3 regions of the Shewanella sp. A22 genome follow, and region 2 is predicted to be linked to each of the others. Evidence: predicted binding sites of a transcription regulator. Region 2 holds the regulator's gene; each other region holds the start of a gene.

Region 1 (7,400 bases), on a different contig from region 2:
CCAAATTGGGGCGAAGGCGAATTTGAAGATTACGATCCTCTGTTAACCAGTAACTACAACAAGTCTGTTACTGCTTGGGGCTTGGGTTTACAGCATGTCGGTTATTTAGGTGGCGGATTCACCAGCCGTATTGGTGTTGCTTTTAACGAGATCAAACAAACTTACGAACATTTGGGCGTTGATGCGCGATACCGAAGTAGCCAAGCAGAGCCTCAGCCAGAAGCCGATACCACAGATAACGGTGTAACCTACAATTTGGGCTTAACCTATATGCCTACTGATGATATCTCTATTTTCATCAACCACTCTAAAGGTCGTACAGCATACAGTGTGCTAGGTGATGTAACAGGTAACGAATCGGATCGTGAAGACTCGCAATCGATCAGTAATGATCTAGGTATTCGTGCCAAAGCATTTGATGACCAACTACTTGCATCTGTTGTTTTCTTCAAAACATCACGTACCAATGTGGCATACAGTAATCCTAAATACGAAAGCAGCGAAGCAACACCAGATATCTTCCCGTATTTTTACAATGGCAGCGAAGACACTAAAGGGGTGGAACTGGATCTTAATGCATTTTTAAGTGACCAATGGAAAGTCAATGTTAACGCGGTTTACCAAGACGCTAGGGACAATCAAAACCCAAATAGTAGTGATTATGGCCAACGTCAAAAAGGTGTACCTTATGTTACTGCAGGCGCTTGGGTAACCTACGCAGCAGAATTTAGCTTACCAGCACCGGTGTCAATCAGTCTTGGGGCTAAATATGTCGATGACCGCAGCACACATTCTAGCTCATTTGGTATCCCAGATGGTTACGTTCCAAGCTATACCGTCATCGATTCTGCAATCAGCTATGATGTTGAAAACTACAAAATTCAATTAAACATTAACAACTTGTTTAATGAAACCTATTACGATAAAGCCATGTTCTTAGGCGGATTACCCGGAGAAGAACGTAACGCAAAGTTAACACTAACTTATCGTATTTAATGTAATATTAGCTTTTTTGCTCTAAACTGAATGTTTAATGATGGAAAGCACTGCCTTTGGGTAGTGCTTTTTCATGTTGATTATTAAGGATATTTGACTATCGACAAAACATGTAGGATAAACGACACATCAATTCAATAGGTTATCTTAGGACGCTATTTCATGGCTCATACCATTTTCACCCCATACACCTTGAACAATGGTGCAATTATTCCCAATAGATTAGTTAAAGCCGCAATGGAAGAAAACCTTGCCAATGCCCAGCAACAGCCAGGCAACGCATTGTTCACTTTATATGATGCTTGGGCAAAAGGCGGTATTGGATTAATGATAACTGGCAACGTAATGATTGATCCCTTAGCAATGACGGGACCCGGCGGCGTGGTATTAGGATCAGGCAGCACACTTGATCCCTTTATTAAATGGGCCAAAACGGCTAAGCAACATAACGCTAGAATATGGATGCAAATTAATCATCCTGGTCGCCAAGTGTTTAAAGCAATGGGAGGTAAAAATATCGCTCCTCAGCCAAAGCACTTGATTTAGGTAAACACTCTTCAATGTTTTCTCAACCTAAAGCAATGACCAACACAGACATAGCCGAAGTTATTCAACAGTTTGTCACCACGGCACAATTAGCTCAACAATCGGGGTTTGATGGAGTACAAATACATGCCGCACATGGATATTTGCTAGCACAGTTTTTATCACCATTGACGAATCTACGCGACGATGAATGGGGTGGGAGCCTCGATAATCGTGCCAAGCTACTACTCGAAGTGGTTAACCAAGTTAGGCTTAAGTGTGGTGCAAATTTCGACATCGCTGTGAAACTTAATTCTGCTGATTTTCAACGCGGAGGGTTCGATATCGACGATGCCGAAAAAGTCATTACTATGCTGGCGCAATATCAAGTGGAAATGGTGGAATTATCAGGCGGCAGTTATGAAGCTCCAGCGATGCAAGGTCGCAGTGCTGATGCACGTACCCTAGCCCGCGAAGCCTACTTTTTAACCTTAACAACACAACTGGTCCAACGCAGTCCAATTCCATTAATGCTAACAGGAGGTATTTATCGCTTGTCAGTTGCCGAGCAAGTGATCGATGCAGGTTTTGCATTATGTGGTATTGCCAGCGCCCTCGCATTTTACCCCGATTTAGCCAGTAAGTGGCAAGCGCAACCTGAGTTTGTGCCAACTATTCCCACGGTAAAATGGCAAAGCAAACCCTTGGCAGGTTTAGCAACCATGGCCATCATTAAACGCCAACTTCGCCGCATCAGCCAAGGTAAGCAGCCACACACGACAGATTCACCATTGTGGAGTTTATTGGTTGATCAATTTAAAACCAAACTGCGCACCAAACGTTATCGCCGTAGTTTGGGTATCACTCATCATTAACATGCTAACATTCAAATACTAACGACTAAAACGATGGATCTGTTGATTGCTACTTCCGCGCCATAATAGCGCGGGGTCAGCTTTTTCTTGTTCAAACTTGCCATCTATTAATACATCAACTAGCTCGACAACCGCTCGTTGCTGTGGTGTAAGCTCTGTTAGCAGATACCCCGTCCATAACCAAATATCTTTATCGGGACATTCTTGCTTTACCCTCTTCGCTAATTTCAAAATAGCTTGAATATTAGCAGGATGAAGCGGATCACCACCACTTAGCGACAAGCCTCGGCGGTCAATACGAGTATCACTTAAATCAGCAATAATCTGATCTTCTAATGCTTGACTAAACACATGCCCCGCATCCACACGCCAAGTACTTTGGTTGTAGCATCCTTTGCAAGCATGCTCACAACCACTAACAAATAACGTGCAACGGGTACCTTCGCCATTGATCACATCAACACTATGATAAGCACTGTAATGCATTATAAATGTTTCACTCTACGCTTAACTTCTTCTTGCTTACCAAAGTTAAACGGCCGAGCATCAGGACTGCCTAAATAACCACAAACTCGACGAGTAACTGACACTCGGCTTGGCTCATGATTACCACATTTAGGACACACAAAACCCTTACTCGTACAGTTAAACTCGCCAATAAAGCCGCAATCATAACACTCATCGATGGGGGTATTAGTGCCATAATATGGTACTCGGCTGTAGCTATAATCCCAAACGTTTTCAAGCGCTTCAATATTGTGCTGCATATTGGGATATTCGCCATAACAAATAAAACCACCATTGGCAATGGCAGGATAAGGCTGCTCAAAATCAATCTTATCAAAAGGATTCACTTTCTTTTCCACATCTAAATGGAAACTATTGGTGTAATATCCTTTGTCTGTCACCCCTGCTACTACGCCAAATTGGGTGGTATCAAGTTGACAAAAGCGGCTACACAGGTTTTCACTCGGTGTACTGTATAAACTAAAGCCATAACCCGACTCTTGCTTCCATGATTCAGTTGCTTGTTTTAAATGATTAATGATAGCAACCGCTTTATCTCGCAGTTGTGCATTATCAAACACATGTTCTGCATTACTATATAACGCGTTAATCGTTTCATGCAGGCCAATAAAACCTAACGAAATCGACGCTCGACCATTTTTAAAAATCTCGCTGACATCATCATCGGCATTTAAACGAACACCACAAGCGCCTTCCATGTAAAGAATTGGCGCTACACGGGCTTTAACCCCTGCTAAGCGCGCTATGCGAGTATCTAATGCTTTACGAGCAATTAACAAACGTTCATCAAGTAATTGGTAAAAACGCTGTTCATCTTGGCCTGCTTCTAACGCGATACGCGGTAAGTTAAGGCTGACTACACCTAAGTTATTTCGGCCTTCGTGTATCAATTGGCCATCTTCTTCATAAGCGCCTAAAAAGGAGCGGCATCCCATTGGCGTTTTAAATGACCCAGTGACGTTAACTACTTGATCATAATTTAAAATATCAGGGTACATCCGCATGCTTGAGCAAGTTAATGCCATCTGTTTAATATCGTAGTTAGCATCTGTTTTTCGGTGATTAACACCGTCTCTAATCGCAAACACCAATTTAGGGAACACTGCAGTTTTACGATTTTTACCAAGCCCAGCCATGCGTACCGTTAACATTGATTGTTGAATCAATCGAGATTCCCATGATACTCCCAAACCAAAACCAAAGGTCACAAACGGTGTTTGACCATTGGCAGTATGTAAAGTATTAACCTCATACTCAAGCGACTGAAAAGCATCATGACATTCTTTTTCGGTTTGCGTCATCGCATAACCTTCCACGTCAGCAACTTGCCATTTTCTCGCCACAGCAAGGTGCTTTTGATAACTGATTTGTACAAATTCAGCCAATACTTCGTCGATACGATTGATGGTTGTACCACCATAAATATGGCTCGCCACTTGGGCAATAATTTGTGCCGTTACCGCTGTGGCCGTTGAAATAGATTTAGGCGGTTCAATTTCAGCATTACCCATTTTAAAGCCATGCGTTAACATCCCAGCTAAATCAATTAGCATGCAATTAAACATAGGGAAAAAGGGAGCGTAATCTAAATCGTGATAATGAATTTCACCTTTTTCATGGGCGACAACCACATCTTTTGGCAGTAAATGTGTTTTAGCATAATGTTTCGCCACAATGCCCGCTAATAAATCTCGTTGAGTCGGAATCACTTTGGCGTCTTTATTAGCATTTTCGTTTAAAATGGCACTGTCTGATTGCTCAACCAAGCCCCTGATAGCACAATTTAATTTACTTTGCGCCTCACGGTGCTTGTCTCTGTCATGACGGTATTCAATATAATGACGTGCCACAGACTTAAACGGCCCCGACATTAATAAATTTTCGACTGCATCTTGTAACTCGTGAATATCAACTTCAGTTTTAGCAACCATTTGCTGCTCAACCGATAGCGCTAACTGCGCAGCATATTGATGGTCTGCAATGCCAGCAGACTCCATTGCAGCAACCACAGCCTCTTTGATTCGACAACCATCAAACGCAGTTCTACATCCATCCCTTTTCACGACAACAAGCATACAACCGTCCTTACAAGCACTATATATAGCGCTTTAACTTTCCAGAAACACAAGATAGAGTGTATTAGACACACTAATACCAATTATTACTTTGATCCAGATCATAATTGTCGGCAGAACTTTATATTGAAAAATAGCTTGCTATCTACAATAAATATTGTAGGAATGGTGGGTAATTCAATGAGTCAAAACACAAGGGAAATGATACCTAGATTCATCAGGAAAAGTATCCTTTTGAGTGACAAGTCCATAGCAAAGTGGCATAAATTCTGCTTTATTTGCATCGTATAACCGAGTGGTCATAGGCTTAAATAAGGTTTCACGATATCAATTTAGCGGTCTCGAACAGGTTACACAGGAATAATGAACATTCGAAACCGCAATTGACTACTTTAATGTCGCTTCAATTAAATGTTGTATATCGTTTACTGCTTGCTCTCCTGCTGCAATCGCTTCTATAGCGCGATGAAACTCCATTGTGCCTATTTCACCTACATCGGGCACAATGCAAATATCTGGTGGCTCGCCCATTAAACGTGAACGCTTGTGGCGTTGTTCTAAAATATCCATTGATTGCGACATAACAGCCAGCATGCCTGGATGAGATTTTGAGCTTCCCAACGCAAATTTATCTGTTAAGCCGCTCATATACTCTTTACCTTTGCCCCATAAATCCATAAAGCCTGATTCTAGTTCACGCTTTTCATCTATGGACTCGGTTTTAGAGGCTTTACGACTTTTGACTTGCTCGGGGATCAGGTGCATTTGGCCACGTCGATGGCCGTTTAGATCCACTGCAATCACAATATCTACGCCCATAGAACGCGCTAATGACACTGGCACAGGGTTAACCACTGCACCATCGACAACCCAGCGACGCCCTTGCTGTACTGGCGGTAAAAAACCTGGCATCGAACATGAAGCACGAACGGCATGCCTTAAGTCGCCTTCTTTAAACCAAATTTCTTGACCCGAATATAAATCTGTTGCTACAGCGGCAAAGGGACGGTTTAGCTGTTCAATCTTCATATCACCAATACGATTTGCCAACACATCAAACACTTTTTCGCCACTAATTAAACCGCCTTTACGCCAACCTAAATCCATCAAACCGAGTACGTCCCAACTCGAAAAGCCACTTACCCATGCTTCCAGTTCATCCAAATGATTATTGGCATAAGCCGCACCCACCAATGCCCCCACAGAACAACCGGCCACTTTATCAGGATAAATACCAAGCTTGGCTAAACCATTTAGCACCCCAATGTGTGCCCAACCTTTAGCAGCTCCGCTGCCGAGTGCTAATCCAACGGTAAGCTTTGTCATTTTTTTTCCTTTCAAACATGGGATGATTATCATTCATAAAGTATCAATGATCAGCTTTACTAATTTAACTCTGGTCTTCGTTAAGAAGTGCTAAATAACGATGTTAAAAAATAGCATAACTAAAGCGACTCTTGTTGGCTATAGCGCAGTGAAACGGCTATAATCCGTGGCTAACATTTTTTAGGGGATTTACCTTTGCAATTTACCGATTTTTCATTGGACAAGCGCTTGCTTGACAGTTTAAAGCACCTTGGCATTACCACGCCGACCGATGTTCAAGCCCAAGCACTTCCTATTGCCTTATCGGGTAAAGATTTAATGGCCTCTTCTAAAACAGGCTCTGGGAAAACGTTAGCTTTTTTATTACCCGCAATGCAACGGGTTATCTCAACCAAAGCCTTGTCTAAAAAAGACCCTCGCGTATTGGTACTTTTACCCACTCGCGAATTGGCACAGCAGGTGTATGGACAATTGCGTTTATTGGTGGCCAATACACAATACAAAGCCATTAGTGTACTCGGTGGTGAAAATTTTAACGACCAAGCTAAAGCCTTAGCAAGAGACCCGCATTTTATTGTGGCCACGCCAGGTCGTATTGCAGACCATTTACAACAACGTCATCTTTTTTTGAACGGTCTTGAACTACTTGTACTTGACGAAGCTGACCGCATGCTTGATTTAGGTTTTGCTCCGCAGTTAAAAGCAATCAATGACGCTGCCGATCATAAACGTCGTCAAACCTTAATGTTTTCGGCCACATTAGATCATGACAGTATCAACGAAATTGCAGCAACCTTGCTAAAGTCGCCTAATCATGTCGCCATTGGTGAATCGTATTCAGAGCACAAAGACATTGAACAACGTATTATTTTGGTCGACCATTTAGACCATAAACAAGCCTTGTTACAGCACATTTTAAAACAAGAGCAACACAAACAAGTTATTGTATTTACGGCTACTCGCGCCGATACCGACCGTTTAGCCACATTATTAGCGGCGCAAGGGTTTGCTACCGCGGCATTAAGCGGCGACTTAAAGCAGTCGGCACGTAATCAGATAATGGATCAATTTGCCC
Region 2 (7,400 bases):
ATGTGACCAGGTTGTACTAAATCAGCCGCTTTAGCATTTTTTGCCACAGCGGCTTGAACGGTTACGGCGCGGTCATGAGCTGAAATCCCCGTTGTAACGCCTGTTGCTGCCTCTATAGAAACGGTAAAATTAGTTGAAAACTGCGCATTATTGTTCGTCACCATTAACGGCAAGTTGAGTTGCTCACAACGCTCTTTAGTTAGCGTTTGACAGATCAATCCACGTCCGTAAGTTGCCATAAAGTTGATTGCTTCAGGCGTCACTTTATCAGCGGCCATGATCAAATCACCTTCGTTTTCTCTGTCTTCATCATCCATCAAGATAACCATTTTACCTTGACGAATATCTTCAATGATTTCTTCTATGCTATGTAGCGCCATTGTCAGACCTTTATTAATGTAGTTATTGATTTAATCCTGAGGCATTAAATCTTCTTGTATTGTGATGTTTTGTTTTCATTTGGGTACAAGTGTTATTGATTATGGTCGTTAACGCAAAAAACCTGACTTAGCGAGCAGTTCCATCGTCACACCTGACGATGACTGTGCTTGGTTAACTTCTGGTTGCATCAAGCGTTCCAAATAACGCGCAATTAAATCCACCTCGATATTAACGCTGTCACCCACCTTTAAATCCACCAGCGTGGTTTCTCCAGCAGTATGAGGCACAATCGTTAACCTAAAACGAGTTCCATCAACTTCATTTACGGTTAAACTCACACCATCAATGGTGATTGACCCTTTATGCGCAATGTAGCGACTCAATTGAACCGGTGCAGACAGCCAAAATTCAAGCGCTTTGCCTCTGTAGTCACATTGCTCAACTTTAGCGATACCATCAACATGGCCACTGACCATGTGTCCACCCAACCTTGTTGTCGACGTAACGGCTTTTTCAAGATTAACCCGCTGACCAACTTGATAACGACTAAAACCTGTGAGCTCGACAGTTTCTGCTGATATATCTGCAACATAGCCATCACCAAGGCACTCAACTACGGTCAAGCACACTCCGTTTGTAGCAATACTGTCCCCTAGCTTTACATCGGTTAAATCTAATTTACCACTGGCAACGGTCAAGCGAATATCGTTACCTTTGCGATCAATTTTACGTAACGTACCAAGGGCTTCAATTATCCCAGTAAACATAATGACTCACTTTTGGTTTATTTACTTTGCTCTTGCTCAGGTTTTGGCCCTGCAACTCGCACTTTAATAGGGTTGATTGTATCTGAGAATATAACGCTTATCTTGTCCGACGTTACGCTCATCAATTAATTGCAGCACTGGTGTTTGCTCCATCGCGTTGTAATCAGGCAGTTGCAACATATTTCTACCATGGCTACCCAGTAGTTTAGGCGCCTGGTAGAGCACAATTTCATCGGCCAAATTTTGCGCGACAAAAGCCCCTGCTAAGGTGGCCCCCGCTTCAACTAAAACAGTATTCGCCTGTTGGCCCAAATACGTTAGCAAAGCTACCAATGGGATTCTACCTGACGAGTCACACTCTAACTGTAAAAAAGACACATGTTCAGGAAAAGTCGCTTTAACACCGTCTGAATAATCACAACCAGAAACTAATAAAATAGGACTTTGAATTGAAAAAAATTGTTGTGTTGCCGTTAATCTAGCGCGACTGTCTAGTACCACTCTTAAAGGCTGGAATAGTTCATCTTTTGTATGCCTAGTAGTCAGTTCGCCTAATGTTTCATAGCGAACATTAAGGCTAGGATCATCAATAAGAATGGTTTCAACACCGGTAATTAATGCACAATTCCTAGCACGGTATTTTTGCACATCGGCTCGGGCAGCGCTGCCGGTAATCCACTTTGACACGCCATTGGACAACGCCGTTTTACCATCTAAACTGGCTGCAATCTTTACCGTCACCCAGGGCAACCCTGTTTTCATGCGCTTCATAAAGCCAAGGTTAAGAGCGTAAGCTTGTTCGGTCAGCAGACCCACATCGACTTGAATACCCGCATCTCGCAACATGGCAATTCCACGTCCAGACACCTCAGGGTTGGCATCGGTTACAGCAACAATAACTCTAGCAACCTTGGCGTTAATTAAGCCTAAAGCACAAGGAGGTGTTCGGCCATAATGACTGCAAGGCTCTAACGTGACATAAGCCGTTGCGCCTTCTGTCGACAAGCCTTTATCTTTTGCCATCTTCAGTGCATTGACTTCGGCATGGCCTTGACCAGCGCGTTGATGAAAACCTTCACCAACAACCTGTTTTCCTGCAACAATCACGCAGCCTACACAAGGGTTAGGCCGAGTAGTATAACGTCCTCGCTCTGCCAGCATAATCGCACGGCTCATCATTTCAATATCGAAATTAGACCAGTTAGACATAAAAGAAACCTTTTTTCGACACCATATTATCTTCGTGCACCATACATAACCTACGCTCGAACAACACGGTCTTAATCAGTAATTACTTTTGCAGTTTCGCGATAGCTTCGCCAAATTGAGACACGTCTTCAAAGGCTCTATAAACGGACGCAAAACGAATGTAGGCAACCTTATCTAGGCTCATTAACTGCTCCATCATTAGATTACCAATCATTTCTGAATCCACTTCTCGCTCACCTGTTGCACGAAGTGTTGATTTGATTTTAGTCAGCGCCTGTTCAATCTCATCAATCGACACAGGACGCTTTTCTACTGCCCGCAACATGCCGCCACGCAGTTTATCTTCATCAAAGGGTTGCCTAGTGCCGTCACGTTTTATCACTCTAGGCATGACTAATTCTGCACCTTCAAACGTGGTAAAACGTTCATGGCATTCGGTACATTCCCGGCGGCGACGAACTTGGTGACCATCCGCCACTAATCGAGAATCTATTACTTTGGTATCGGTCGCGCTACAAAAAGGGCAATGCATTGAACCTCCTGCAGAAAACAAAATGGCCGCTAACAATTAGCGGCCATTAAAGTTTATCCTATTTGCGGCACAAGGTTAACCTAAACCTGAGTGCCATACACATTAGCGATTAACCGTATACAGGGAACTTAGCACATAAAGCCAATACCTGCGCTTTTACGCGCTCAGTAATAGCAGTATTAGATGCATCGTCTAAAATATCGCAAATCCAACCTGTTAGCTCTTTCGCTTCTGCTTCTTTAAAGCCTCGACGAGTAATAGCTGGTGAACCGATACGAATACCTGAAGTTACAAACGGTGAACGAGGATCATTTGGAACTGAGTTTTTATTCACCGTAATATTAGCACTGCCTAATGCTGCGTCAGCTTCTTTACCGGTTAAATCACGGCCAATGAGATCAACCAACATTAAATGGTTTTCAGTACCGCCAGAGACAATTTTATAACCGCGGGCTAAAAAGACTTCAACCATGGCTTTAGCATTTTTAACCACTTGCTGTTGATACACTTTAAACTCTGGCTCTAATGCTTCTTTAAATGCAACGGCTTTACCCGCGATAACGTGCATTAAAGGACCACCTTGACCACCAGGGAATACTGCAGAATTTAGCTTTTTATATAAGTCTTCATCGTTAGCTGCAGAAATAATAATACCGCCGCGTGGGCCTGCTAATGTTTTATGTGTGGTTGATGTAACTACGTGTGCATGTGGTACAGGCGTTGGGTATACACCAGCAGCGATTAAACCTGCAACGTGGGCCATATCAACAAATAAGTATGCACCGATTTTATCAGCAATTTGGCGCATTTTAGCCCAGTCAACGATACCAGAAAAAGCAGAAAACCCACCGATGATCATCTTAGGCTTATGTTCAACAGCTAAGCGTTCCATTTCGTCGTAGTCAATTTTACCAGACTCGTCGATACCGTAAGGGATAATGTTATAAAGCTTGCCAGAGAAGTTAACTGGAGAACCATGAGTTAAGTGGCCACCGTGAGCGAGGTTCATACCTAACACCGTGTCGCCTGGTTGCAATAACGCCATGAACACAGCGCTGTTTGCTTGTGAACCAGAGTGTGGTTGCACGTTAGCATAAGTAGCACCAAATAATTCTTTTGCACGTTCAATCGCTAAGGTTTCAACCACATCAACGTATTCACACCCACCATAGTAACGCTTACCAGGATAACCTTCAGCATACTTGTTGGTTAACTGCGAACCTTGCGCTTCCATCACACGTGGACTGGTATAGTTTTCAGACGCGATCAATTCAATATGTTCTTCTTGACGACAAGTTTCATCTTCAATGGCTTTAAATAAATCTGGATCATAATCCGCAATATTCATCGCTTTCTTCAACATGGTAGCTCCAACATCATTGTCTATATAGTAGGGTTGCGCGGTATTCTACTCTGCAACGATACTGATTTACAGTAGAAACAACATGAAATTCACTGTGTTCTGAATACAAAACGATTCATGTTTATCACTAAAACAGGACAAATCAATGAGCATTTTTAATCGAAAAGGTGCACTACACTCAATCACACAATTGCCTGTTGAGTTAAACCAATAATACAGTAGAATTATCACCATCTTTGTTGACAATTAGACAGTATCATTATGGCTCAATTTGTATACAGCATGCTTCGTGTGGGTAAAATTGTCCCGCCTAAAAAGCAAATTTTAAAAGACATTTCACTTAGTTTCTTTCCTGGTGCCAAAATTGGCGTGCTTGGTTTAAACGGCTCTGGTAAATCAACATTACTGCGCATTATGGCGGGAATTGATACCGAAATAGAAGGTGAAGCTCGACCAATGCCTGGGCTTAAGATTGGTTACTTACCGCAAGAACCACGCTTAAACGAACAACAAACTGTTCGCGAGGCTGTTGAAGAAGCATTAAGTGAAGCTAAAAATGCATTAATACGTTTAGATGAAGTTTATGCTGCTTATGCTGAACCCGATGCAGATTTCGACGCACTTGCAAAAGAGCAAGGTGAATTAGAAGCCATCATCCAATCACAAGATGCACATAATCTTGACCATATCCTTGAACGAGCAGCAAACGCCTTACGCCTTCCTGATTGGGATGAAAAAGTTGCCGTACTCTCAGGTGGTGAACGTCGCCGAGTCGCGATTTGTCGTTTATTGCTTGAAAAACCAGAAATGTTATTACTTGACGAACCAACCAACCATTTGGATGCTGAATCAGTAGCATGGTTAGAGCATTTCTTACAAGAATATAACGGCACCGTTGTGGCCATTACCCATGACCGTTACTTCTTAGATAATGCAGCGGGTTGGATTTTAGAACTCGACCGCGGCGAAGGAATACCTTGGGAAGGAAACTATTCCTCATGGCTTGAGCAAAAAGATGCCCGCTTGCAACAAGAATCATCAACTGAAAGTGCTCGTCAAAAAACCATTGCTAAAGAATTAGAATGGGTGCGCCAAGGGGCAAAAGGACGTCAGTCTAAAGGCAAAGCCCGTATGGCACGCTTTGAAGAACTCAACACCAATGATTACCAGAAGCGTAACGAAACTAATGAGCTATTTATTCCACCAGGGCCACGCTTAGGCGATAAGGTTATTGAAGTAACCAATCTAACTAAATCTTATGGCGACCGAGTGTTAATTGATGATCTCAGCTTTACCGTGCCTAAAGGCGCTATCGTCGGCATTATTGGTGCTAACGGCGCGGGGAAATCAACCCTATTTAAAATGATATCTGGTACAGAGCAACCAGACAGCGGCAGTATTTCTGTTGGCGACTCAGTTCAAATTGCTTCTGTTGAGCAGTTCCGTGATTCAATGAATGACAAAAATACAGTGTGGCAAGAGATTTCTGGCGGCCTCGACATCATGCGTATTAACAACACAGAAATACCAAGTCGTGCTTATGTAGGACGTTTTAATTTCCGTGGTGGCGATCAGCAAAAAATCATTGGCACCCTATCGGGTGGTGAGCGCAACCGAGTCCACTTAGCCAAATTGTTACAAGCAGGTGGCAACGTATTATTACTCGACGAGCCAACCAACGATCTTGATGTAGAAACACTGCGAGCACTAGAAGAAGCATTATTAGAGTTCCCAGGTTGTGCAATGGTTATTTCCCATGACCGTTGGTTTTTAGACCGTATTGCGACCCATATTCTTGATTACCGAGATGAAGGTAAAGTTAACTTTTATGAAGGAAACTATACTGAATATTCAAACTGGCTAAAAGAGACGTTAGGAACCGATGTAGTGGAACCTCATCGATTAAAATATAAGCGTTTGAATAAGTAACTCACCTAACAATGGTTAATGAATAAAGCAGAGTTAACATATTCTGCTTTATTTTATTTAACAGTATTTTAGAGGACATCCTCACGATAACAGCCGCGTGCCCCTCATTTATGTCAAAATTTTGTCAAGTTAATGTGAGCAATGCACCACAATCTGTTTGTAAAGCCAAAATAACTTCAGTATTATAAATTATTAATGGATTATTTTACTCTTTGCTGATTATTCTCAGCGCATTCAGAGTGTCGATGGTTCCAGCTTGTAGAGAAATTTAATGGAGAAATCAGTGAGATACGTTTCAATTAGCCTTGCTTTATTGTACTTATACGCAAGCAACTCATTTGCGGCACTCGAAGTCATTACCACGTCAGAAAAGCAGACTCTCAAACAAATTGAAAATCAATACGATATCGATACCCTGCTGATCACTGTTAATGACAAATTCTCACAGCTTAATAAAAAAGCTTATGACGTAGAAGGTCTAAAAAAATCAATTATTACAGAAAAGCAACATTATGATGAGCTCATTGCCGATTTACCTAATGTAATTAGAGCAAAAACGGCGCTTACTGAAACCTATAGAAAAATTGAAGCGTCTATTTATTCCGTCGATGAATTGACTCAAAAAGTAGAGCAAGACAGCAAACGTCTTGAAGCTGAAAAAATTGAAATATTAGCTGAATATGAGACAATAAATAAAAAGCGTACAGACAAAAGTCAGCAATTATTTAAACTCAAAACAGATATTACAGATCGCTTAATTACTGATTTATCAAAATCCAGCAGTACACTGCCAGTCAATATTAATGGTTCGACTGAGTGTTCAAAATATCAATCAATTGCGGATTGTTTAAAAGAATCCAAAAGTAGCATTTTATCAAGTACCCGTAATGAATCTCCCTTTTTAAATGACAAAAGCGTTTTGTTGTCATATGAGGTGATTGACGCCAACATGAACATGAAAGGCGATTTACGCTACAAAGTAGCGATGCAGTTCAAACCTTCTTATAACAATAAAATTGATTCAATGTTAAATGAAGAATTAGGCCTAAAATCAGCAATGGTGACATTAATTAGTAACGTGCCTGCAGATTGGTATGTTAATGGTACTAAAATCGGCACAGGGAAAAAATTGTTCCATGAAATGCCATTAGGTAAACATGGAATATTAGCGTCATATCAAAATCAAGATAAATCCAGCGTAGAAAACATAGAAGGTAAC
Region 3 (7,400 bases), on a different contig from region 2:
CCCAGTCTTTTTCTTGTTCTGCTGCTTTTACAAATAAATCGTACGCTTCTTGCTGACATTCAAGCGCAATTTCAGCCATTTCAGGGTCATCTTTACCCCCTTGCATTAGGCTTAATATGTGCTGGGTGCTGTTAAGGTGTAAAGCTTCATCTCGGGCAATCAAACGGATGATTTTTGCATTACCTTCCATTAAACGACGTTCTGCAAAGGCAAATGAACAAGCAAAACTGACATAGAAACGAATTGCTTCTAAGGCATTAACCGACATCATGCACAAATATAATGACTTTTTGAGAATACGAGAGTTAACGGTAATTTCTTTACCGTTAATGACGTGAGTTCCTTCACCTAAAAGGTTATTAATCTGGGTGAGTTCGATTAAGTCATCGTAGTATGCGGCAATGTCACCAGCCCGCTTTAAGATTTCTTCATTTTGAACGATATCGTCAAATACCACAGATGGGTTATTGACGATATTTCGAATAATATGAGTGTATGAACGCGAGTGGATGGTTTCAGAAAATGACCATGTTTCTATCCACGTTTCTAACTCAGGCAGTGATACCAAGGGCAAAAATGCCACATTAGGTGAACGACCTTGTATTGAATCGAGTAAGGTTTGATATTTAAGGTTTGACAAGAAAATATGTTTTTCGTGTTCAGGTAAGTCACCAAAATCAATTTTGTCGCGGCTAACATCAACTTCTTCAGGGCGCCAGAAAAACGATAATTGTTTTTCAATTAGCTTTTCGAATACTTCGTATTTCTGTTGATCGTAGCGTGCCACATTAACTGATTGACCGAAAAACATAGGTTCTTTGGTTGAATCATTTGGTGTTTGACAAAATGTAGAGTAAGCCATTATTTAGGTGTCCTGAAAACGCATTTTCCAAAAAGCGGGGTAGACCCCGCTAAATATTCATAAAGTGATACTTTTATAAAAACTAAGGGATCATATTTTACACGCACCGCCGCCGCAGCCATCGTCTTCTTCTTCGACGGCAATAATGTCGTCAAATTGATCCGATGCACCGTCACGAGTATTATGATAATACAGTGTTTTAACGCCAAGTTTGTAAACACTTAACAAATCTTTGAGTAAAGTTTGCATCGGCACTCGACCACCTTCAAAACGACTTGGGTCGTAATTGGTGTTAGCTGAAATGGCTTGGTCGATAAACTTCTGCATTAATCCAACAAGTTGAATATAACCATCATTGTTTGGCATGTTCCAAAGCAATTCATATTTATCTTTAAGTAGGTCAAAGTCTGGTACTACTTGCTTTAACTGACCATCTTTACTGGCCTTAACACTGATTAAACCACGTGGAGGCTCAATACCATTAGTCGCGTTTGATATTTGCGATGACGTTTCAGACGGCATTAATGCTGAAAGGGTTGAGTTACGTAAACCGTATTGTTTAATGTCGCTACGTAAACTTTCCCAATCCATGTGCAATGGCTCATCACAAATTTTGTCTAAATCGCGCTTGTAGGTGTCGATAGGTAAAATACCTTTCGAGTAGGTTGTCTCGTGAAATAACGGACATGCACCTTGTTCTTTAGCCAAGTTCATTGACGCTTTAAGCAAATAGAATTGAATCGCTTCAAAGGTTTTGTGGGTTAAGTTATTTGCTGACCCATCAGAATACTTTTTACCGTTTTTAGCTAAGTAATTAGCAAAGTTAATCACACCTATACCTAAAGTACGACGGTTCATCGAACTCGTTTGCGCTGCTTTAATTGGGTAATCTTGGTAATCAAGTAAGTTATCTAATGCACGTACGGCTAGATCAGCTAACGGCTCAAGCTCAGATAAGTCACTAATTGCCCCTAAATTAAGTGCTGACAAAGTACATAACGCGATTTCACCATTAGGATCATCAATGTTTGTTAGCGGCTTCGTCGGCAAGGCAATTTCTAAACACAAATTTGATTGCTTAATTGGCGCAACTTTAGAGTCAAACGGGCTATGGGTATTACAGTGATCGACGTTTTGAATGTAAATTCGCCCAGTAGAAGCACGTTCTTGCATCATCAATGAAAACAGTTCAACCGCTTTAATTTGTTTTTTGCGGATATTGCTGTCTTGCTCATATTGGAGGTACAAACGTTCAAACTCAGCTTGGTCTTCAAAGAATGCATCATAAAGGCCCGGCACGTCCGATGGGCTAAATAGACTAATGTATTCACCTTTAATCAAGCGTTGGTACATTAACTTGTTTAACTGCACGCCGTAGTCAAGATGACGGACTCGGTTGTCGTCAACACCACGGTTGTTTTTCAATACAAGTAGCGATTCAACTTCTAAATGCCATAAAGGATAGAAAAGGGTAGCTGCACCACCACGTACACCGCCTTGAGAACACGACTTCACTGCTGTTTGGAAATACTTATAAAATGGCAAACAACCAGTGTGGAATGCTTCACCGCCGCGAATCGGGCTACCAAGGGCACGAATACGACCCGCGTTAATACCAATGCCAGCACGTTGGCTGACATATTTAACGATAGAAGATGCGGTTGCATTGATTGAATCTAAGCTGTCATCACACTCAATTAATACGCATGAGCTGAACTGACGGGTAGGTGTACGCACACCGGCCATAATGGGTGTCGGCAGAGAAATCTTGAATAAAGAGGTCGCATCGTAGAAATCTTTAATGTATTTCAAACGGATTTCTTTTGGGTAACGAGCAAATAAACATGCCGCGACTAATATATATAAAAACTGAGCACTTTCATATACTTCATGTGTTACACGGTTTTGAACGAGGTATTTCCCTTCAAGTTGCTTGACCGCGGCGTAAGAGAAATTCATATCACGCCAATGATCAATATAACTATCGAGAATGTCTAGTTCTTCACGACTGTAATCAGCCATGATATGCATGTCGTATTTACCAATTTCAACTAACTTGGTGACGTGATCATATAACTTAGGCGGTTCAAATTGACCAAACGCCTTTTTACGTAAATGAAATACCGCTAAACGGGCGGCTAAAAACTGATAATCCGGCGCTTCAGGGGAAATCAAATCAGCCGCAGCTTTAATGATGGTTTCATGAATGGCTTCTGTTGGAATGCCGTCAAAAAACTGCAAGTGAGATCTAAGTTCTACTTCAGATACCGAGACGTTTTTTAACCCCTTGGCAGCCCAAGTGATCACGCGATGAATTTTGTCTAAATCGATCGATTCACGTTCGCCACTGCGTTTAGTGACTGTCATATTGCTATTCATTGAAGAGAGGCCTTGGTTCTATATCTAATCATGTGATCTGTTGCAGGATACCGTGCTGCTTGATTCGATCCGAATCAGTAACAAAACAATTCCATGTTAAAACAATCAATCTAAACACACTCACAACATGGCATGAAAACCAAGAGTGTTTAGCTAATCTCTACGCATTTTGTCATGCACCAGCGTAGTGCGTTTGATTGCCTACCACACACAAGATATGGTGTTATTTAAAAACTAAGATACAAGATAGTGAGGTTTGAGGTGATTTGCAAGCCACAATTTTAATAATATCTTGTGGATAAGTTGAGGATAAACGGTAGGGTTAGTGATGACTAACCCTAGAGCCCAAATTTATAAAGTGTTTTTGAAAAATGAGATTTTTTCAACTGTTAAATAACAAAGAATTGATCGCTAAAATAAACAGCGATCAAAATGAAATGACCAATTATTGGTTGATCTTTTTATCATTTTGATCGGGCATCAATATCCATTAGTAATCTGTATCCATAAGCCAATTTTGATCATCATTTACAGACGATATAATCACAAAAGGTGATTAATGATCTTACTCGATGAAGAACTGCTTAAGTGATTTACCGTGTTCAAATTGTCTGTGTGCAGGCCAGGTATCTGGCGTGTCTGTGGCAGATAAATAGCCCCATAACGCAACGCCGCCTAACATATTGGCATTGTGGGCAGCAATTAAGTCACGTTCAGCATCGCCTAAATATAAGATATCTTGAGGATTAATCGAAATTTGTTGTGCAGCCAAAAACATGGGGGCCGTAAAGGGTTTAGAAAAACGGGTACTATCGCCACTGATCATGGTTTTTAATCTATGGGTTAAGCCTAATTTTTCGACCAATGGTCTGGCAAAGCGAGCCGGTTTATTGGTTACCACACCATACGGAATGGCTTGGCTATCTAATAGGGATAATAGTTCGGGTAAGTCGTCGAATAAACGACTGTGATTGCCATTTATCCTAGCATAATGCAGTAGCAGAGCCTGTTGAATGTCGATTTGGACTTGTTCACTGGCGTCTGGAATCGCGGTTTTAACTAAATATAAGCTACCATGTGAGGCTGCATGACGCATTTTAACAAGCGACTGGGGGGCAAATCCGGCATCATCTAAACTAAGGTTTAATGCCTGCACTAAATCTGGTGCGGTATCGGCTAGAGTTCCATCTAAATCGAATAGCACCCCTTTTATATCGTGTTTATGCAAGGGCTGGCTCCCAACGTGAATAAAGTACGGCTAACTTATGTGAGGTCAAATAACGTTATGTCACCAACAACGCTATTTGACGTTATATTGTAAAGATTCATGCTATGAAGCGAGTTGACCTTGATTAGTCGATTTTTTGGGTGGCTATCATGTAGTTTACTTCAACGCTTTTCGTGTACTTAAACACACCTGATAATGGGTTGTAAGTTATGCCTAAGGCGTCTTTGCACAATAAGTCGGTGTTATCGACCAAAGCCATTAATTCAGCAGGACGAATAAACTTACTATGGTCATGGGTGCCAACGGGTAACATTTTTAATAAATATTCAGCACCAATAATGGTTTGTAAATAAGACATCATGTTGCGATTAATGGTTGAGAAAAAAACAAAGCCATTAGGTTTAACCATGTCACAACATGCTTGAATCACCGACTGTGGGTCTGGCACATGTTCAAGCATTTCCATGCAAGTGACGACATCGTAAAACTCACGATGGTTGTCGCGATGTGCTTCTGCCGTTGTTTTAAGATAATTAACAGAGACCCCAGACTCCAACGCATGCAGTTTGGCTATTTCAAGTGGTTCAGTCCCCATATCAATGCCATCAACTTGAGCACCAATGCGTGCCATGCTTTCAGATAAAATGCCACCACCACAACCCACATCCAATACTTTCATACCGAAAATGCCGTTGGCGGTTTGGTCGATGTAGTTTAAACGCAGAGGATTAAGTAAATGTAATGGTTTGAACTCGCCATTGAGATCCCACCATGTTTGTGCCATCGCTTCAAATTTTGCGATCTCTACAGGATCTACATTGGGTGTCGATTGCTCGGCTTGTGACATAACTTAACCTACAGTGTTTAATAAAGTATGGTCGCTATTATAGCGATAACCTTTGTGAATAGTAGTCAACAATGACTTTTGCCATATGCACTTGCTCATAAAATATCCACTTAAACTCTACAAATTGTCATTTTGTGCACTTAAGTGCCTAAAGCATCAACAAGATGCCGTTTATTTTTAGTAGAAATTAGTCATATATTAGCAAGTTAATAACTTAAATCAGCTTAAAATATTAGCTTTTGAATAATATTTTTAAGTGACAGAGCATTTGGCTAGTCTTTGCTCTGGCGACATTAAATATCTGTGTTAGAATGCCAAATCACGTTTTTAAGCTAGATAATAATATGGAAGTTTTATTGTCAGCTCACTTTAGAGGAACGCGCAGTTTATGACTGATCTGGCATCATCTATTTCGCCAATTAATATCGAAGACGAACTTAAGAATTCTTACCTTGATTACGCCATGAGTGTAATTGTAGGTCGTGCATTACCTGACGTTCGTGACGGTTTAAAACCTGTTCATCGTCGAGTATTGTTCGCAATGAGCGAATTAAAAAACGATTGGAACAAACCATATAAAAAATCTGCTCGTGTTGTTGGTGACGTAATTGGTAAATATCACCCGCATGGTGACACTGCTGTGTACGATACTATTGTACGTATGGCGCAACCGTTCTCGTTACGCTACACATTGGTTGACGGTCAAGGGAACTTTGGTTCTGTCGATGGTGACTCTGCCGCGGCGATGCGTTATACCGAAATCCGTATGCAAAAGTTGGCGCATTCATTATTAGCCGACCTTGAAAAAGAAACTGTGGATTTTGTGCCTAACTATGACGGCACCGAGATGATCCCCGCAGTACTACCAACTCGTGTACCTAACCTGTTGATTAATGGCTCGTCAGGTATTGCCGTTGGTATGGCCACCAACATTCCACCACATAACTTAACTGAAGTGGTTAAGGGCTGTTTAGCATTAATCGAAGAGCCAAGTTTATCGATTGAACAGTTAATGGAATATATTCCTGGCCCAGATTTTCCAACAGCAGCATCTATTAACGGTCGTAAAGGCATTATTGATGCTTATAACACGGGCCGTGGCCGCGCGATTATGCGCTCTAAAGCCGAAATCGAAACTGAAGATAATGGTCGTGAACGTATTATTGTTCATGAAATTCCATATCAAGTTAACAAAGCACGCTTGATTGAAAAAATTGCCGAGCTTGTTAAAGATAAAAAATTAGAAGGAATCAGTGGCCTACGCGATGAGTCTGATAAAGACGGCATGCGTATTGTGATTGAAATCAAGCGTGGCGAAGTGGGCGAAGTTGTATTAAACAACTTATATGCTCAAACTCAAATGCAGTGTTCTTTTGGTATTAACATGGTGGCATTGACTAACGGTCAGCCTAAATTGTTTAACCTTAAAGAAATGCTCGAGTGCTTTATCCTTCACCGTCGTGAAGTGGTTACGCGCCGCACAGTATTTGAATTACGCAAGGCACGTGAACGAGCTCATATTCTTGAAGCATTAGCCATTGCGCTTGCAAACATTGATCCTATTATTGCATTAATTAAAGCATCGCCAACCCCTGCAGAAGCTAAAGCTAAATTAGTGGTGCAAGGTTGGGCATTAGGTAATGTTCAAGGCATGCTAGAAAAAGCAGGCGATGATGCTGCACGTCCAGAGTGGTTAGAGCCTGAGTATGGTATTCGTGATGGTCAGTACTATTTAACTGAGCAACAAGCACAAGCGATTCTTGAGTTACGCCTACACCGTTTAACCGGTCTAGAACATGACAAGATTTTGGCTGAATATGAAGAACTTTTGATCCTGATAGCAGGCTTATTGCTAATTCTTCGTAGCCCAGAACGTTTAATGGAAGTCATCAAAGAAGAGTTAGAAGAAATTCTTGAGCAATATGGTGATGAGCGTCGCACGGTTATCAATGCCAACGAAATTGACATGAGTCTTGAAGACTTAATCAACGAAGAAGACGTTGTCGTGACATTGTCGCACTTAGGTTACGCCAAGTATCAGCCATTGTCTGACTATCAAGCTCAGCGTCGTGGAGGTAAAGGTA

What was found. Region 2 encodes NrdR, which represses ribonucleotide reductase genes. Its sites were predicted from a motif close to AAACACNANATNTNGTGTTT; they were not measured.
Region 1: a site for NrdR is predicted at 5,045-5,064, ahead of nrdD (anaerobic ribonucleoside-triphosphate reductase). Genes of this name have one in related genera too.
Region 3: a site for NrdR is predicted at 3,448-3,467, ahead of nrdA (class 1a ribonucleoside-diphosphate reductase subunit alpha). Genes of this name have one in related genera too.

Annotation. Positions count from the first base shown of each region.
Region 1 is NZ_JBSQBN010000048.1:20,209-27,608, forward strand. It holds gene ACWXWT_RS10570 (TonB-dependent receptor) at 1-996, shown strand, start outside; partial or broken gene ACWXWT_RS10575 (NADH:flavin oxidoreductase/NADH oxidase family protein) at 1,159-2,396, shown strand; gene nrdG (anaerobic ribonucleoside-triphosphate reductase-activating protein) at 2,415-2,882, opposite strand; gene nrdD (anaerobic ribonucleoside-triphosphate reductase) at 2,882-4,999, opposite strand; gene rssA (patatin-like phospholipase RssA) at 5,387-6,325, opposite strand; gene ACWXWT_RS10595 (DEAD/DEAH box helicase) at 6,521-7,400, shown strand, end outside.
Region 2 is NZ_JBSQBN010000130.1:725-8,124, reverse strand. It holds gene ribBA (bifunctional 3,4-dihydroxy-2-butanone-4-phosphate synthase/GTP cyclohydrolase II) at 1-380, opposite strand, end outside; gene ACWXWT_RS17520 (riboflavin synthase) at 489-1,148, opposite strand; gene ribD (bifunctional diaminohydroxyphosphoribosylaminopyrimidine deaminase/5-amino-6-(5-phosphoribosylamino)uracil reductase RibD) at 1,212-2,357, opposite strand; gene nrdR (transcriptional regulator NrdR) at 2,440-2,889, opposite strand; gene glyA (serine hydroxymethyltransferase) at 2,999-4,252, opposite strand; gene ettA (energy-dependent translational throttle protein EttA) at 4,514-6,181, shown strand; gene ACWXWT_RS17495 (hypothetical protein) at 6,465-7,400, shown strand, end outside.
Region 3 is NZ_JBSQBN010000008.1:57,530-64,929, forward strand. It holds gene nrdB (class Ia ribonucleoside-diphosphate reductase subunit beta) at 1-862, opposite strand, end outside; gene nrdA (class 1a ribonucleoside-diphosphate reductase subunit alpha) at 953-3,241, opposite strand; gene ACWXWT_RS03055 (HAD family hydrolase) at 3,807-4,469, opposite strand; gene ubiG (bifunctional 2-polyprenyl-6-hydroxyphenol methylase/3-demethylubiquinol 3-O-methyltransferase UbiG) at 4,594-5,316, opposite strand; gene gyrA (DNA gyrase subunit A) at 5,705-7,400, shown strand, end outside.